DNA from 2 places in the Streptomyces endophyticus genome. Region 1 is predicted to be linked to the other one. Evidence: predicted binding sites of a transcription regulator. Region 1 holds the regulator's gene; the other holds the start of a gene.
The links. The regulator HspR, encoded in region 1, represses chaperone genes until heat shock. The targets are predictions, from matches to a motif close to TTGAGNNNNNNNNNCTCAA.
Positions count from the first base shown of each region.

Region 2: lon (endopeptidase La) is a predicted target of HspR. The motif match lies at 1,892-1,910, and genes of this name have one in related genera.

Region 1 covers NZ_JAOZYC010000207.1:83,293-86,697, reverse strand. Annotated here, with positions in the region: gene dnaJ (molecular chaperone DnaJ) at 1-1,015, shown strand, start outside; gene OKJ99_RS42050 (heat shock protein transcriptional repressor HspR) at 1,021-1,485, shown strand; gene OKJ99_RS42045 (hypothetical protein) at 1,551-1,799, opposite strand; gene OKJ99_RS42040 (peptidoglycan-binding protein) at 1,814-2,668, opposite strand; gene OKJ99_RS42035 (hypothetical protein) at 2,688-3,338, opposite strand; gene OKJ99_RS42030 (hypothetical protein) at 3,335-3,405, opposite strand, start outside.
Region 2 covers NZ_JAOZYC010000002.1:1,916-5,320, reverse strand. Annotated here, with positions in the region: gene OKJ99_RS01725 (response regulator transcription factor) at 1-317, opposite strand, end outside; gene OKJ99_RS01720 (spermidine synthase family protein) at 411-1,112, opposite strand; gene OKJ99_RS01715 (DUF3626 domain-containing protein) at 1,185-1,649, opposite strand; gene lon (endopeptidase La) at 1,933-3,405, shown strand, end outside.

The sequences.
Region 1 (3,405 bases):
GAACGACATCCTCGGTGACCCCAAGAAGCGCAAGGAGTACGACGAGGCGCGCGCCCTGTTCGGCAGCGGCGGGTTCCGTCCGGGACCCGGCGGCGCCGGCGGCAACGGCTCGTTCAACTTCGACCTGGGCGACCTCTTCGGAGGCGGCGCCCAGGGCCAGGCGGGGCAGGGCGGCTTCGGCGGCGGCATCGGTGACGTGTTCGGTGGCCTGTTCAACCGGGGCGGCGCGGGCGCGGGCACGCGTACGCAGCCGCGCCGGGGTCAGGACATCGAGTCCGAGGTGACGCTCAGCTTCACCGAGGCGGTGGACGGGGCCACGGTCCCGCTGCGCATGTCGTCCCAGGCCCCCTGCAAGGCCTGCTCCGGCACCGGCGACGCGAACGGCACACCGCGAGTGTGCCCCACCTGCGTCGGTACGGGACAGGTCTCGCGGGGCGGCGGTGGCGGCTTCTCCCTCACCGACCCGTGCGTGGACTGCAAGGGCCGCGGCCTGATCGCGGAGACGCCGTGCGATGCCTGCAAGGGCAGCGGGCGGGCGAAGTCCTCGCGCACCATGCAGGTCAGGATCCCCGCGGGGGTCTCCGACGGCCAGCGCATCAGGCTCCGCGGCAAGGGCGCACCCGGTGAACGGGGCGGCCCCGCGGGCGATCTGTACGTCGTCGTGCACGTCGACGCCCACCCGGTCTTCGGCCGCAAGGGCGACAACCTCACGGTCACCGTCCCGGTGACGTTCACCGAGGCGGCGCTCGGCGCCGAGGTCAAGGTGCCCACACTCGGCGGCCCCGCCGTCACCCTGAAGCTGCCCCCGGGCACGCCGAACGGGCGGACGATGCGGGCCCGCGGCAAGGGTGCGGTCCGCAAGGACGGCACGCGCGGGGACCTGCTGGTGACGGTCGAGGTGGACGTCCCCAAGGACCTTTCGGAGGACGCCCGTTCGGCTCTCGAGTCGTACCGCAAGGCGACTGAGGACACCGACGTGCGGGCAGACTTGTTCAGGGACGCGAAGGGAGCGTGAGTGTGATGGACGGGCAGCCCGGTCGTCGGCGAAGCAACCCGTACGAACTGACCGACGAGACGCCGGTGTACGTCATCTCGGTGGCGGCACAGCTGTCCGGCCTGCATCCACAGACCCTGCGCCAGTACGACCGCCTCGGCCTGGTCTCGCCCGACCGCACGGCCGGGCGCGGCAGGCGCTACTCGGCCCGCGACATCGAACTGCTCCGTGCGGTGCAGCACCTGTCGCAGGCAGAGGGCATCAACCTGGCCGGCATCAAGCGCATCATCGAGCTGGAGAACCAGGTCGCCGCGTTGCAGTCCCGCGTGGCCGAACTCTCCTCCGCGGTGGAGAGCGCGGCCTCCGCGATCCAGCAGCGCGAGGCGGCGGTGCACGCCTCCTACCGTCGGGACCTGGTCCCGTACCAGGAGGTCCAGCAGACGAGCGCGCTGGTGGTGTGGCGGCCCAAGAACAAGCGGTCGCAGGACTGACCCGCATACACGCGTGTGAAGGGGCCCGGAGGCCGTTCGACCTCCGGGCCCCTTCGCGTGGTTGTTCAGCGTCCCGTCGACTGCCACACCGCGATCACCAGTGCGGCGCACGAGGTCAGCGCCGCGAGGGACGGCAGCGGCCAGCGGGAGCGTTCGAGGGCGTCGAGGCGGTCCTCGTGCTCGCCCAGCGTCTTGTCCGTCTGGTCGGCGCGCTGGAGAACCAGCGCCAGATTGCCCTGAGTGGCGGCGAAACCGACATCGACGGAGCGCCGCAGCCGCTCCAACTCCAGTGCCACATCGACCTGTTCACCCACTCCTCCGTCTCCTCTCATGCGCGCGGCACGCGCAGCTCGTCCCAGCTGGCGCGGCCCGGGATGCCGTCGGCGGCCGCGCCCGTGTAGCCGAGCTTGCGCTGCCAGACCGCGTACGAGGCCACGTCGGCCTCGGTCCACTCCGGTCCGGGCCCGATCCGGTAGCGCCCGCAGCCCTCCGCGACGAGCCGCCGCCCGACCGCCGTGATCAGCGCGCTGCGGCGGCCCGGCACGAAGAAGGCGGCGCCGGGGAACTCCGCGTAGGAGGGGTGCGGGGTGGGGGCGGGGCGGGTGCCGAGGCGGGCGTCGACCCGTCTGCGCATGCCGCTCATCGAGAACGACGGGTCGATCTTGCGTCGGGTCCACTCCTTGTGGCCGATGACGCTCGCCGCGGTCCAGCCGTGGACGCGGCACAGGGCGGCGCAGAGCCGTTCGACGGTGGTGAGTTGGGGCGAGGGGTAGGGGTCCTGCCCGTTGCCGAGGTTCTCGATCTCGAAGCCGTAGAAGTGGGTGTTGCCGTCGACGGTGTCCGGTCCCGGGGGCGAGGGAAGGGCGCGTTCGGCGCGGACAGCGGAGTATGTCGCGGCGGATCCGGAGCCCGCGTGGTTGGTGCGGCCGTAGCCGACGAGGTGGACGGTGCCGTCCTTCGCGACGAGGCCCGTGCAGAGCGGCCCCGGGAGGGTGGCGGTGCCGTCGCGGCAGAGGGCGAGGCTGTCGCGGCCGGCGGTGTGGTGCAGCATGACGCCGTTGACCGGGCCCCACGCGCCCTTGTGATTGCGGTTGTGTGTCTGCCAGTTGGCGTGTTCTCGGACCTGTACGCCTTCGTCGCGCAGGACGCGGGCGAAGGCGGACGCGGTCAGGGGTGTGGCCACGGGTACTCCTACGGGGGGTTTACGGGATGGGGTCGACGCGGATGAAGCGGGTGTCGAAGTACGCCGTGTTCGTAGTGGCGCCGGAGCGGTAGGCGGGGGTCGCCGTGTGGGTCGTGCCGGCGGCGAGGCCCGTGATGAGGAACTGGGCGGAGACCGACGTCCGGTTGGTGATTGCCGAGGCCGCCGAGCGCTCGTCGACGGCGGCGTAGAGGATGGTGCCGGAGGAGTTGCGGATGTTGGCCGACATGCACGCGATACCGGAGGAGGCCGAGGATCGGATGTAGCTGCCGACCGTGACGATGACCTGGCCCGAGGCGGGGGCGGTGAAGGTCGCAGCCATGGGGTCGCCGCCGGCGTTGGCGAGGGTTTCGACGTAGGAGGTCGATGTGGTGTCGCCGTCGTCCACGTTGACGCGGAAGACGGGGACCGGGGCGAGGGGGACCCAGGCGGTGCCGTTGTAGTACATCATCCGGCCCGGGGTGCCGATCCAGGCGATCATGCCGGCGACGGGGGCGGGGAGCTTGGTGTCGCGGGTGGCGGTGTCCGGGAAGCGCATGACGAGGCGGGCGTCGGTGGTGTCGGCGAGGGCCTTGAGGTGGGTGGGGAGGTCGGCCGGGTCGGTGGCCTGTGGGTAGGGGAGGGCGCTGATGGGGGTGTACTGGGTGGTCACGGGGTCTCCTCAAGGGGTTGCGGGTCGATCGTTATGGTCAGGAGGGCGTCGCCGGGGGGCTGTTGGT
Region 2 (3,405 bases), on a different contig from region 1:
ACGAGCATGTCCGTCTCGTCGTCACGTGCCGTGAGCATCATGACCGGCACCGGACGCTGGGCCTGCACACGGCGGCAGACCTCCAGGCCGTCGAAGCCGGGCAGCATGATGTCGAGGATCAGCAGGTCGGGCTGCCAGGCCTCGGCCGTGTCCACCGCCGCCGGGCCGTCCTGAGCGGTTTGCACGAGGAATCCCTCGGCACGCAGCCGGGCGGCGATGGCATCGACGATGGTCGGATCGTCCTCGACGACAAGGACCCGGCGCTGGGCTCCCTGAGTCGTCGTGGTGGTGTTGTGGGAGGTGTGTGTCTGCTCCATCGCCCCGCCCCTGAGTGCGCGCCGTCGTGACGCGCTTGACGCTTGAATGATCGGGTTTCGGACGTCAGCGTACGGGGAGTTACCGCCGGTCGGCTACGTGGGCCTCAGTGCGAGGTGCACCACGTCAGGGACGCCCCGGACAACCGGGATCTCTTCGGTGCGCACCGCCTGGAATCCGGCATTCCGCAAGGTTTCTTCGAAATTTGCTGACGGCTGTGCGGACCATACGGCGAGAACACCGCCCGGGTCGAGTCGGTCCTTGCAGGCAGCGAGGCCGGACGGTCCGTAAAGGGTGTGGTTGTCCTCGGTGACCGTCCAGTCGGGACCGTTGTCGATGTCGAGGCAGAGCGCGGCGTAGGTGTCCGTGGCCGTGCGCAGATGCCGGACGAGGTCGGCCTCGACGATTTCCGTACGGGGGTCGGCGAGGGCCCCGGCGGAGAGCTCGCGCAGCGGGCCGTGCCGGTGCCAGTCGATGATCGCGGGCTCCCGCTCGACGACCGTGATGCCGCCCCAGCGCGGGTCGGCGGCCGCGTGCGCGAGGGAGAAGCCGACGCCGAGGCCGCCGATGAGGACGCGTGGTTTCCTGCGGGCGGCGGGTGAGGGGAGTGCCGAGAGCGCCGATAGCGCCGAGTCGACGAGGCGCCGCTCGGAGCGGCCGTCGGAGGTGTCCATAAGGAAGGTGCCGTTGGCGATGATCTGGAGCAGGTCGCCGTGACGGCGCAGGACCACCTCGCCGAAGGGGCCTTCGCGGCGATCGAGGACGACGGGTGGATCGGGGTCGTGCAGGGTCGTCATGGCCGCCATTGTGGCCGACGAGGTGGGTGGCCCGCGGGTATTTTCTGTGTCCCACGTCTCACATGGCGCTCGTCACAGAGGGTGATCCGAACCTGGCCACGCAGTGCCACAACTGCTTGATGTACTGCAGGACTTCATCCGGATCGCCGTACGCCGCCCAGTCCAGGGGGGGGACGTGACGGCGGAGGGCAGCGCGGGGCCCCGGAAGGCGGCGAGCTTGTCGTCCAGGCCCGCCGGGCGCAGCACGAATCCGGTGTGCCACTCGACGGGCGGCCCGAGCCCTTCGAGCAGGTCGCCGGTGCGGGTGCCGCGCGGTCGCCCGTGCGGCAGCGCGCGGATCTCCGCCACCACGGCGGCGAGCACCGGGTGCAGGGCGTCGAACGTGCCGATGTCGGCCGGGCCGAGGTGACTGTCGCCGAAGCAGAAGGTGGCCCGTTCGCCCGCCTCCGGCCGCAGCCGCACATGGCACGACCCGAACCGGGGCGCGGCCCTGCGGTACGCGCCGCCGAACAGCGCGTCCTCCCAGCTGTCCCGCATCCCGCCCGTATGCGCGCTACGACTGCCGTTGGACGGCCGCCGGGGCCGGTGCCCTCGTGATGGGCAGATTGCCCAAGGCGGGGGTGGGTAAATCCAGCCCCTCCGGCGATTGAGGAGCGGGGTCCGGGGCGGAGCCCCGTGGCGTAGGTGGTCGGTGTCCCGGTGGGGTGACGGCGGGCCGGGTCACAGCGTGATCGCTGACAGCGAACGCTCTCGGAGGAACATCTGGGAGCTCTCATGCATTGAGTCCATGTAACTCAACTTGACTGCCAAAGGGGAGATCATGGCTTCGACGTCCACACCGCTCACCCTGCCCGTGCTGCCGCTCGACGACGAGGTCGTGCTGCCCGGAATGGTGGTGCCCCTGGACCTCAGCGACACCGACGTACGAGCCGCCGTGGAGGCCGCGCAGGCCGCCGCGCGTACTGGACCCAGCAAGCCGAAGGTGCTGCTTGTTCCACGCGTCGACGGGACGTACGCGAACACCGGCGTGCTCGGCACCGTCGAGCAGGTCGGCCGCCTCGCCGACGGCGACCCCGGCGCCCTGATCCGCGGCGTCGGCCGCGTGCGCATCGGCGCCGGCACGACCGGGCCGGGCGCCGCCCTGTGGGTGGAGGGCCTGACCGTAGAGGAAGAGGTGCCCGACCCCCTGCCGGGCGCCGTGACCGAGCTGGTCAAGGAGTACAAGGCGCTCGCCACGAACTGGCTGAAGAAGCGCGGCGCCTGGCAGGTCGTGGACCGCGTCCAGGCCATCGACGACGTGTCCGCGCTCGCCGACAACTCCGGCTACTCGCCGTTCCTCACCACCGCCCAGAAGGTCGAGCTGCTCGAAGCGGCCGACCCGGTCGAGCGGCTGAGGCTCGCCACCCAGCACGTGCGCGACCACCTCGCCGAGCAGGACGTCGCCGAGACCATCGCCAAGGACGTCCAGGAGGGCGTCGACAAGCAGCAGCGCGAGTTCCTGCTGCGGCGCCAGCTCGACGCCGTGCGCAAGGAGCTGCGCGAGCTGAACGGCGACGCCAAGGACACGGCCGAGGAGTCCGACGACTACCGGGTCCGCGTCGAGGCCGCCGACCTTCCGGAGACGGTCCGCGAGGCCGCGCTCAAGGAGGTCGAGAAGCTGGAGCGGGCGAGCGACCAGTCGCCCGAGGGCTCCTGGATCCGCACCTGGCTCGACACCGTCCTCGAACTCCCGTGGAACGAGCGGACCGAGGACAGTTACGACATCCAGGGCGCCCGCGCCGTCCTCGACGCCGAGCACGCGGGCCTGGACGACGTGAAGGAGCGCATCACCGAGTATCTGGCCGTGCGCAAGCGCCGCGCGGACCGTGGCCTCGGCGTGGTCGGCGGCCGTCGTGGCGGCGCCGTGCTCGCGCTCGTCGGCCCGCCCGGCGTCGGCAAGACCTCGCTCGGCGAGTCCGTGGCGCACTCCATGGGCCGAAAGTTCGTCCGCGTCGCGCTCGGCGGCGTACGGGACGAGGCGGAGATCCGCGGCCACCGGCGTACGTACGTGGGCGCGCTGCCGGGCCGCATCGTGCGCGCCATCAAGGAGGCCGGGTCGATGAACCCGGTGGTCCTCCTCGACGAGGTCGACAAGGTGGGCTCCGACTTCCGGGGCGACCCGGCCGCGGCGCTGCTCGAAGTCCTCGACCCGGCCCAGAACCACACTTTCAGGGACCACTACCTGGAGGTCGAACTGGACCTGAGCGACGTCGTCTTCCTGGCGACCGCGAACGTCCTGGAGGCGATTCCGGAG